Sagittula sp. P11: one gene and its partner. The main gene of each other region encodes a partner of the protein of the gene in region 2 in a complex. Links are inferred from orthologs where the notes say so. Each region holds a gene or a part of one and is shown on either strand. Other genes may lie near its edges.

Region 1 (3,122 bases), 320 kb from region 2 along the record:
TGACGGAAGGCGGGATTGGTGTGCATGGGGTCTTGGGATCCGGTCTGGGGCCGCGGCGTTCGTCGCATGTGGCTTGCGCCGGGTAAAGCGTGGATCGTGCCGGGCGTCGGGCCAGAGGCGCGGCGTGGTGCCGAGGGCTCAGAGCGGCGTGGCGGTCAGCCGGGTGCCTTCGCTGCCGGTGATGCGCGCGGCGACAATCTGGCCGGTGGGTTGCGGCGTGGCGAAGGTGACCTCGGTGAATTGTTCCGTGCGGCCCATGTCGGGCGCTTCCATCAACACCTGCGCCGTGCGCCCCTCCTGCGCTGCGAGATGGCGGATCACGGCGGCGTCGCCAGCGGCGCGCAGGCGGGCGGCGCGGTCCTTGATCGTGGTGCCGTCCACCCGGTTGGGGATCTTGGCGGCCGGTGTGCCGGGCCGTGCCGAGTAGGGGAAGACGTGCAGCCACGTCAGGCCGCAGTCCTCCACCAGCCGCAGCGAGGCGTCGAAGTGTTCGTCCGTCTCGGTCGGGAAGCCCGCGATGATGTCGGCCCCGAAGGTCATGTCGGGGCGCAGGGCGCGCGCCTCCTCGCAGAAGCGGATGGCGTCGTCGCGCAGGTGGCGCCGCTTCATCCGCTTCAGGATCAGGTCGTGGCCGTGCTGCAGGGACAGATGCAGGTGTGGCATCAGGCGCGGCTCGGTCGCGATGGCCTGCATCAGCGCGTCGTCCGCCTCGATCGAGTCGATGGAGGAGATCCGCAGGCGCGGAATGTCGGTCAGCTTCATCAGCCGCAGCACAAGGTCGCCGAGCCGTGGCTGCCCGGGCAGGTCCGCGCCCCAGGACGTCAGGTCGACGCCGGTCAGCACGACCTCGTTGTAGCCCTCGTCGCGCAGCCGCTTCACCTGGTCGACCACCACCCCTGCCGGAACGGAGCGCGAGTTGCCGCGGCCGTAGGGGATGATGCAGAAGGTGCAGCGGTGGTCGCAGCCGTTCTGCACCTGCACGTAGGCGCGCGAGCGGGTGCCGAAGCCGTCGATCAGGTGGCCGGCGGTTTCCTCGACCGACATGATGTCGTTGACCAGCACGCGGGGCGTGTCGCCGATGAAATCGGGGGTCAGGCGGCGCCACGTCTCGGGCGCCATCTTCTCGGTGTTGCCGATGACGTGGGTGACCTCGTCCATCGCGGCAAAGCTGTCGGGGTCGATCTGCGCGGCGCAGCCGGTGACGATCAGCGGCGCGTCGGGGTTGTCGCGGCGCAGGCGGCGGATCTCCTTGCGGGCCTTGGCCACGGCCTCGGAGGTGACGGCGCAGGTGTTGACGATCACCGCGTCGGTCAGCCCGGCGTCGGCGGCGAGGCGCTTCATCGCTTCCGTCTCGTAGGCGTTGAGGCGGCAGCCCAGCGTGGTGAATCGGGGCGCGTCGGTCATTGGCCCAGCCATTCGGCGGTCAGCGTGCCGGTGAAGACATGCGAGGTGGGGCCGGTCATCCAGACGCCGTCCTCGCGCCAGTCGACCTGCAGCGTGCCGCCGTCGAGGTCGATGCGCACGGCGCACCCGGTCAGCCCCCGACGGGCGGCAGCGACGGCGGTGGCGCAGGACGAGGAACCGGAGGCCAGCGTCAGCCCCGCGCCGCGCTCCCAGACCCGCATCCGCAGGTGGTCGGGGCCGACAAGGCTCGCCACCTGCACGTTGGTGCGTTGCGGAAAAAGGGGGTGATGCTCGATGGCCGGGCCGAAGGTCGTGAGGTCCACGGCTTCTGCATCCGCCACGAAGAAGGTGCAGTGCGGGTTGCCCATGGAGGTCGCCACCGGATCGCCGTCGATGGGCAGGTGCAGGGTGTCCACCTCCTCCGCCAGCGGAATGCGCTGCCAGTCGAGGACCGGCGCGCCCATGTTCACGGAGGTCAGCCCGTTTCCGGCATCCACCGCATGCAGCGCGCCGTGGTCGGTGGTCAGGACAAGGCGGTCCTTGCCGGTCTCGGTCATCAGGTGCCGGGCGATGCAGCGGGTTGCGTTGCCGCAGGCCGCCGAGGTCGAGCCGTCCGAGTTCAGGAAAACGAGGTGCGCGTCCGCGTTGCGGCCCGGCTCGATCAGGGCGAGCTGGTCGAAACCCACGCCCATGTGCCGGTCCGCCAGCCGCATGGCCAGTTCGGGTGTCACCTGAACGGCGCGCGCACGGGCGTCGATGACAACGAAATCGTTGCCGAGCCCGTGCATCTTCATGAAGGGCAAGCCTGTGTCGCGCGCGTTGTCCATGGCGCGCATATACGCCCGAAGACCGACGCGCGCCAGAGGGGGTGGCAAGGCCGGCGGTCACTCCGTCGCGACGAGGAAACGCCGTTCGGTGGTATCGGCGGAAGCTTGGTGGTTCCTGGCCGTTGGTGGGCCGGGCCGCGGTCGGGCAGAGGCGGGTGGCCAGCGGGTTGGGTAGGCCTGCGAGGCCCGGGTGCCTTTGGCGATTGTGGCTGGGTCTGTGTCCGCTATTCATCGGTCTGGTCGACGCGGGAGAGAGCGGCCGGTGGAGCACTCCGACGAAGACGAGCGGCAGCACGACCGGACGGTCATGTCGCCAGCGGCTGATTCCCTGTGACAGCGGCGCCATAGACGTTCCCGACATGTGCTTTTTCGTTTATACACAAGCCATTCGACGATACTGCCCATAGTCAGAGAAAAAGCCGGATATCGGGGTTGACGGGATTCGCAGTTGTGACTAGACAGCGCTCCACACAGTGGGCCGTTAGCTCAGTTGGTAGAGCAACTGACTTTTAATCAGTGGGTCGCAGGTTCGAATCCTGCACGGCTCACCACTGACTTCCCGGAATGACGGCACATGATCGTCGATGCGAACGGGTTCAGTTACCTTCCTTACATGACCGACCGTGGTTCTGGTGCCTTTAGGGCTGCGGCAAGGAGTGCCGTGTGGCGTCCGGCGGGCTTCGGAGCAGACGGATCTTGCGGGGCGGCGGTGCGTTGAGCGCCAACGTATGCGAATCGTGTACTTTTGGTGCCGATTGCATAAGGGGAGTTTTCGTCTGGGTCGCCTCCCGGCCAGTGAAAGATCGGGACGTGCCGCATCCTGCGCAACCTTAGAAAGCTGCGACAGCAGTTTGTGGGACCGGGGCAGGAAAGGCAGACGCCGCGCAAAGC
Region 2 (3,099 bases):
TCAGCGCACGGACATTCGACGCGGCGTTCCGTGGTGTGACCTTCGACCCGAAGGTAGTGGAGCGCGACTCCTCTCAGGCGGAGTTCGCCAAGGGCATCTGGGACTACCTCGACAGCGCCGCCTCCGACTCGCGTGTGAACAACGGTCGGTCCGCACTGGCCCAGCACCGTGCCCTGCTCGACCGGATCGAGGCGCACTACGGTGTCGACAAGGAGATCGTGCTGGCCGTCTGGGGCATGGAAACCGCCTACGGCAGCTATCGCGGCTCCAACCATATCATCCAGTCCATGGCGAGCCTTGCCTTCGACGGGCGGCGGCGGTCGTTCTTCGAGACCCAGCTTGTCGCCGCCCTGCAGATCCTCGAACAGGGCGACACCACGCCCGACCGGATGACCGGGTCATGGGCCGGGGCGATGGGGCACACGCAGTTCATGCCCACGTCCTTCCAGTCGCTCGCAGTGGATTTCACCGGCGACGGGCGCCGGGACATCTGGGGCGACGATCCGTCCGACGCGCTGGCCTCCACCGCCAACTACCTGAAAAAGAACGGCTGGATCGCCGGTCAGCCGTGGGGCGCCGAAGTCGTGCTGCCGCGCGGGTTCGATTACGATCAGGTCAACGTGGAGCGCATGCCCTCCGCCTGGGCGCGGCTTGGGGTCATGGGCACCGATGGCAAGCCGGTCCCCGATTACGGCGCGGCGACGATCCTTCTGCCTGCAGGGCACAAGGGCGCGGCCTTCCTCGTCTTCAAGAACTTCCGCGTGATCAAGCGCTACAACGCCGCCGACGCCTACGCGATGGGGGTCGGCCACCTTGCCGACCGCATCATGGGCGGCGAGAAGTTTCAGGGCTCGTGGCCCCGCGACGACCGCCCGCTGACCAGTACCGAGCGCAAGGAGCTTCAGACCCGGCTGACGCAGGCCGGGTATGACACTCAGGGCGTGGACGGGCGCATCGGGCCGATGACGTTGCAGGCGATCCGCGGCTACCAGCGCCGCGCCGGACTTGTGCCGGACGGCTACGCCTCCATGGAACTTCTGAAGAAACTGCGCTGAGGGACGGGGCCGCGGCCCCCTCCGCCATCAGCAGGGATCAGGGCAGGCCCTGCTCCGCACACGGGCCGTTGCGGAAACACGTGGTGATGCGGTCGAGATCCTCGCGCGACGGATTGGCAAACAGCCGCGTGCCGCAGGGATCGGCAAAGGCGACATGCCGGTTCGGTTCGCGCTTGAGGAAAACGAGGTACTCCTGACCGCTTTGCGGCTGCGCGCACCAAGGGCCGTAGCACTGGACGATCAGCGTGACATTGCCCTGGAACGGCTTGGTGAACCCGTCGCTGTCGAGGGTCTTGCCCACAAGCTGCGCGCGGATCGGCGTTTCCGGCGGCGCGGCGTTCGGGTCGGACTGCGGCGCCTCGGGCAGCTGGCTTTCGTCGAAATCCAGCCGTCCCACCGCTGCGCCCCAGCGGTCAGGGGAGGCGTCGACCTCCTTGTAGGTGCGCACCACGTCAGGCTTGAGGCAGGACAGCGCCTGCGCCTGAGTCGCACAGAGGGCAAGAGCTACGGCCAGCCAGCGCATCACAGACGGTCCCTGAAGGCAGCGATGACCCTTTCGTAGACCGGCCGCTTGAACGGCACGATCTGGGCCACGACCTCCTCAGCGGGCAGCCAGCACCATTCGGAGAACTCCTGGTGGTCGTCTGCGTCCAGCCGGATCTGGTCGTCGGTACCGTGGAAGCGCAACAGGAACCACTTCTGCTCCTGCCCCTTGTAGCGGCCCTTCCAGATGCGCGGCACGATGTCGTGCGGCAGGTCGTAGGCGATCCAGCCCTCCGTCTCTGCCTCTACCGTCACGAGATCCGGCGTCACGCCCGTCTCTTCGGTCAACTCGCGAAGCGCGGCGGCGCGCGGGTCCTCGCCCTTGTCGATCCCGCCCTGCGGCATCTGCCAGGCGGGTTCCTCGCTGTCGAAGCGCTGACCGACAAAGGCATGGCCGTCCGCATTCACGAGCATCACGCCGACGTTGCGGCGGTAGGGCAGCCTGGCGATCTCTTCGGGCGTCATGGCGGGTGTCTTGGTTATTTGCATGGTCGTCGTGAAAAGGGCGGGATCCGATCCCGCCCTTGTCCCTTCTTATTGATCGGTGGGCGCCAGCTTCGACAGGCCCTTCAGGATGTCGATGGCATAGGCGAGCTGGTAGTCGTCCTCGCGCAGTTTCGCGGCGGCCTCCGCCTTGGCGCGGTCCTCCTCGATCTGCTGGATCTCTTCCTCCGTCAGGGAGTCGTTGTCGAGACGGCCACGCAGGTCGGCCTCGGAGCGGGAGAAGACATTGGTTGCCTCTTCGTCCTCCTCCGTGGCGTCGGGTTCGCGGCGCGGCTGTTCGACCACGATGTCCGGCGACACGCCCAGTGCCTGGATCGAGCGGCCGGACGGTGTGTAGTAGCGCGCCGTGGTCAGGCGCATCGCACCGTCGCCCCGAAGCGGCATGACCGTCTGGACGGAACCCTTGCCGAAGGACTTCGTGCCCACGACGATGGCGCGGTGGTGGTCCTGCAGGGCGCCGGCGACGATCTCGGACGCGGAGGCGGAACCGCCGTTGATCAGCACCACCAGCGGCTTGCCTTCGGCAAGGTCGCCCGGGGTGGCGTTGTAACGGTCGCCATCGGCCGGATCGCGGCCACGGGTCGACACGATCTCGCCCTTCTCCAGGAAGGCGTCAGAGACGCGGATCGCCTGTGTCAGCAGGCCGCCCGGGTTGTTGCGCAGGTCGAGGACGACGCCGTTGACGTTGTCCATGCCGCCCAGCGTCTCCACCTGTTCGGCAAGGCCCTCGGCGAGGTTCGGGTAGGTCTGGTCGTTGAAGGTGGTCACGCGCAGCACGACCGTGTCGCTTTCGGTGCGGGCGCGGACGGCGGTCAGCTTGATGGTGTCGCGGATGATCGAAACGTCGAAGGGCTCTTCCTCGCCTTCGCGGACCACGGTGATCACGATCTCGGAGCCGACCGGTCCGCGCATCAGGTCCACCGCCTGGTCGAGCGTCAGGCCCAGCACGCTTTCGCCGTCGACGTGGGTGATGAAGTCACCGGCCTCGATGCCCGCT

The links.
Region 1: the proteins of CDO87_RS09040 (region 2) and dapF are in contact, whole or in part, in a solved structure (PDB 5YGU), measured with the Escherichia coli proteins. The link is inferred for Sagittula sp. P11 from one-to-one orthologs.

The regions. Positions count from the first base shown.
Region 1 is NZ_CP021913.1:1,525,727-1,528,848, reverse strand. What follows is about bases 321-3,122. They hold dapF (diaminopimelate epimerase), read right to left. Parts: upstream 2,241-3,122; coding sequence 1,401-2,240; downstream 321-1,400. Other genes in these bases: mtaB (tRNA (N(6)-L-threonylcarbamoyladenosine(37)-C(2))-methylthiotransferase MtaB), read right to left, coding at 321-1,404. In the rest of the region: CDO87_RS07430 (FMN-binding negative transcriptional regulator), read right to left, coding at 1-26; more of mtaB, read right to left, coding at 139-320. UniProt on the Escherichia coli protein: Involved in the succinylase branch of the L-lysine biosynthesis and in the biosynthesis of the pentapeptide incorporated in the peptidoglycan moiety. Catalyzes the stereoinversion of LL-2,6-diaminopimelate (L,L-DAP) to meso-diaminopimelate (meso-DAP).
Region 2 is NZ_CP021913.1:1,845,540-1,848,638, forward strand. The notes cover bases 321-3,099. They hold CDO87_RS09040 (RNA pyrophosphohydrolase), read right to left. Parts: upstream 2,064-3,099; coding sequence 1,578-2,063; downstream 321-1,577. Other genes in these bases: CDO87_RS09030 (lytic murein transglycosylase), read left to right, coding at 321-1,055; CDO87_RS09035 (hypothetical protein), read right to left, coding at 1,093-1,578; CDO87_RS09045 (S41 family peptidase), read right to left, coding at 2,133-3,099. In the rest of the region: more of CDO87_RS09030, read left to right, coding at 1-320. UniProt on the Escherichia coli protein: Master regulator of 5'-end-dependent mRNA decay.